2 regions of the Pseudoalteromonas sp. UBA6610 genome follow, and region 2 is predicted to be linked to the other one. Evidence: predicted binding sites of a transcription regulator. Region 2 holds the regulator's gene; the other holds the start of a gene.

Region 1 (2,209 bases), on a different contig from region 2:
GAAAATTTTGTATCACTTCGGGAAGAGTCATTCATGCCTATAGCGAGAGAGTTGCGCCTTGCTTTAGATGAATTTTCAGATTTTCAAAGAGCTAGAGCAAATGAAAACGGTCTAGAGGCAAAAAGTACTTTTGTCTCATCCAAAAGACTTGTCGTCTTCAGTCTATTTTTGTCAGTTTTGGCTACGTTGGTTTTGGCATACATTTATACAAAAAGTTTAGTTCTACCCCTTCGTAGGGCCGTTGCCATAGCTGAAAAAATTGCAAGTGGTGATTTGACCCAGGAAATTATCGATCCTGCTAGGGACGAGGCCGCTGACTTAGTAAGAGCTCTTGCTGAAATGCAAAATAAGCTTAGAGATGCTCTATCGCGCATCGGAACTTCTTCGGAGCAATTAGCATCTACCTCTGAAGAGCTAAACGTTGTAACTGCTCACTCCTCAGATACAGTTGATAAGCAAAGCGACCAAATAAATATGGCTGCTAGTGCTGTTAGTCAACTTAGATCTGCAATTGAAGAGGTAGCTAAAACTGCATCATATACTAGTAACAGTGTCGAAGTAGCAAACAAGAAAACTGTAGCTGGAAAAGAAAAGATATTAGATACAATAAACTCAATTAAATTATTGCGGTCTGACATCAAAATATCTGGGCAAAGTGTACGCCAGTTAGTCAATAACATAAAAGATATATCAACCGTTTTAGAAGTAATACGTAGCATAGCTGAACAGACTAATTTATTGGCATTAAATGCAGCTATTGAGGCAGCAAGAGCTGGTGAAAATGGGCGTGGTTTCGCCGTGGTAGCTGATGAAGTCCGTGCACTTGCTTATAGAACCCAAGAGTCAACAAAAGACATAGAAAAGATGCTTAAGTCAGTGGATGAGGTTACAGTTAAAACTGAGAGCAGCATGAATAAAAGCAGCGAACTTAGCACGTCTAGCCTTAGAGTCGCGGAAGATGCCGGGGCTGCTTTTGAAGAGATTTTATTACTCGTAAATGACATTAATAGTCAAAGTGCAACGATTGCAAGTGCTGCGGAAGAGCAAGCCACTGTCGCTAAAGAAGTAGACACAAACTTAAATCTCATTAAAGTATTATCTTCGGAAACTTCAGAGGGCGCGGACCAGACATCTGCATCGAGTACTGAACTTGCAAAATTGGCGGATCGTTTAAACGAGCTTATACTCAGGTTTAAGCTTTAGAGGCTTATTATTGTTTGAGTACTGTATTTACTTTTAGCTCGTAAGTTAAGAACCTACATTTATATTAAAATGCTAAAATTATGAAATGAAGTACCAAAAGAATGGTTATACATTCATACTGTGTATATATACAGTATAAATTTAGTGCTTAGACAATGCTAATAGAAAACGCCAAAGTTGGCCCCCAAATCACAGACTTAGAAAATACGCTTGATTCTACTTTCATCAAAGACTCCACGTTCATTGGCCGCGCCTGTGGTCGAAGTATGGAGGGTGTAGGAATATATGACGGTGATATATTAATTATCGATAGGTCTCAGGACGTTAAGCATTATGATGTAATTGTTGCGTGCTACAATGGTCTATTTATATGTAAGATCGCAGATATGAAAAATAATCAGCTTGTGTCCGCTAGCCCAGATTATGAGCCAGTTAAAATAAAGGCAACCGACGAGTATTGTGTTGAAGGAGTTGTAACACAGTCGATAAGGATGCACAGGGGGAGTTCTAGGTTGGAGTGACGTACTTAAAACTGTATAACTACCTTAGCCATTAATGCAGGTTTACTTAATGTTTTTGAAGTACATAATAAGGGGAGCCACTCTAAGACTCCACTTTAAGTGCTTTAATAAATTACTTACATCCTATACTCATTTCTAAGCCTTATTGCTTCAAGGCTAATATAGTCAGGGATTAAAATCTTTGTAGGTAAATTTTTGCTATAATAAGGATCTTTTTGTAAGTATTCAGAGATTAAGACGAAGCCATCTTCATAAATTTTAATATCGCCTTTATCATATAGTGTATGTAAGTCGGCTCTTAGTAATATACCATTTGATTTTTCATCTGAACCATTATTCTTAACTGGAATTATATGACAGGCTTGTATTGCCTCAACTATTTCTACTCCGGAAAGTAGACACTTATATTCACCTCCTGATAAAACGTCTTTCCTAAATTTTGCCTGGTTTGGCCTCGCTAAAATTTCTATTTGTTTTCTTTCTCT
Region 2 (2,209 bases):
TATCACCCCAATCACACAACATATTAAAAATATGGTCATGTGTAGCTGATATACATTATTACTTATATCGGTTACGCCCTTGCGCATATTGTATTGGCTATTAGCCAGCACTTGCTGCGGGAACATAATCAACACAAGCCACAAGGTAGAGGTCAGTTTACCCATGTGACGGCTCCTTTGATGCTATTGCGAATGCAAAGCGAAGAGGCATACGGCTTAAACGCCAATTCGTTATTTTTATTTTTTAACCAATCTTATTTTTGATTGGTATCGCTAGGACAACAAAAGGTTTGTGTATATTGTGTGTTCTCATAACTAAAAAGCTGTGAGTTATTGTTAGTCCAGCACATTAATGATTAGCTAAAAAACGTACAACAAGCAAGTTTTAGTATAAAAAACAATCAAGTGATATTTTAAAATTGAGTAAATGACGGCGTATTAAATTGTTATTTAACAGCCAAGATACGAGCAAAATTAAGGGATGTAACACGCCTAGGAAGATAAAAGTATGAGTGAAAAAAAGTTTACAGCCTAAATAATTTTAGGGCGCTTTGAGATGGTGGAAGGTCTGTTTTTAAAACAAAAATGCACACTTAAAAGTGCGCATTTATAAATATTACTTAAAAATAGTTAAAAATTACATCCAGTCGGCATTTCTTATTACGCCAACGGCTAACCCTTCAATATTAAAAGATTCGTTTTCAAGGTCTACTTCAATTGGCGTAAACTCTTCGTTTTCGGCGTGTAATAATACTTTTCGGCCTGCTTTTTCTAGGCGTTTTACGGTTACGTCTTCATCTACTCGTGCAACCACAACTTGGCCGTTTTCTGCTGTTTGAGTACGGTGTACGGCAAGTAAGTCGCCATCCATAATACCTATATCTTTCATACTCATACCGTTAACACGCAGTAAAAAGTCGGCGGCTGGTTTAAACATAAGTGGGTCTATTTTACAGTGACTCTCAACATGTTCTTGCGCCAAAATAGGCGAACCCGCTGCAACTCTACCTATTAATGGTAGACCTAGTTGCTCAGGCTCCTCTTCTTCAACCAATTGAATACCACGGCTTGCGCCTGGTTTCATTTTAATAACACCTTTTTTGGCAAGCGCTTTTAAGTGCTCTTCTGCGGCATTGGCACTTTTAAAACCGAGTGTTTGCGCAATTTCGGCACGTGTAGGAGGCATACCAGTGTCTTTAATAAAAACTTTTATTAGTTCGAGTATTTGAGCTTGGCGTTTAGTTAATGGTCGCATACAACTGGTTTTCCATACAGTACATTTAACTGTGAGTATATACAGTTAAATAAAAATCGCAAATTTAAATTGTGCTTTAAAATAGCTAAATACACCGCACCTGGATAAATTTTAGGTAATTACAGACGTTCAGTATTTAAAATGCTATAAATTTGCTTTCAATATAAAGGAGTAATTATGAGTATTTGGCATCAACCCATTACATTAGAGCTTTGCAAACAGTTAGATGAGGGAATAAACGGCCAAGGCACGCTAATGAAAACCATGGGCATAGAAATAACCGAAATAGGAGATGATTACCTGGTGGCTACCATGCCCGCCATTCCTGAGCATCATAATCCTATTGGTATGGTACATGGTGGCGCAAATGTGGTACTTGCCGAAACCGTAGCAAGCTACGCCGCTAACTTTGTAGTGGACTTTACAAAATTTTATTGTGTTGGACAGGAAATTAGCGCCAGCCACTTAAAGGCCTCTCGAAATGGCACTTTAACCGCCGTTACTCGTGCATTTCATATTGGTAAGCGCAGTTCTGTATGGGAAATAAAAATAACCAATAGCCGCGGCGAGCTTTGCTGCGTATCAAAAATGACCGCAGCGGTTGTCGAGCGCAAATAATTAACTATGGCTACTTTTCGATAGGGTAAATCGTTATTTCCATACCAGCGCCAATTGCAGATATACGTAGCAATGTATCTGCATGTAGAGCTTGGTTAAAACACTTAGGCGACGTGCCCGACTCAAAGCCTATATCAAACGTTCTGCGCGAACAGCTTAGCCACTGTTTAAGCGCATTACGTGAACACGACTCTATTAATTCACATAAGTGGTTGATTGCTTTGTCTGGCGTGGTTATATCACCTGAGGCTTCAATACGCGCCAATTGACGATATTCGTCTTTGTCATAATGCAAAACCATCGCGTTTTTCTTTAAGTCTGCCACTAGGGCGCTAA

What was found. Region 2 encodes LexA, which represses DNA repair genes until DNA is damaged. Its sites were predicted from a motif close to TACTGTATNNNNATACAGTA; they were not measured.
Region 1: the regulator LexA is predicted to act here: its motif matches at 1,320-1,339, upstream of B4F91_RS09165 (LexA family protein).

What each region holds. Positions count from the first base shown of each region.
Region 1 is NZ_DJHW01000066.1:75,582-77,790, forward strand. Features, by position in the region: gene B4F91_RS09160 (methyl-accepting chemotaxis protein) at 1-1,203, shown strand, start outside; gene B4F91_RS09165 (LexA family protein) at 1,359-1,724, shown strand; gene B4F91_RS09170 (HNH endonuclease) at 1,841-2,209, opposite strand, start outside.
Region 2 is NZ_DJHW01000137.1:30,137-32,345, forward strand. Features, by position in the region: gene coxB (cytochrome c oxidase subunit II) at 1-165, opposite strand, end outside; gene lexA (transcriptional repressor LexA) at 638-1,255, opposite strand; gene B4F91_RS18015 (PaaI family thioesterase) at 1,433-1,873, shown strand; gene B4F91_RS18020 (hypothetical protein) at 1,884-2,209, opposite strand, start outside.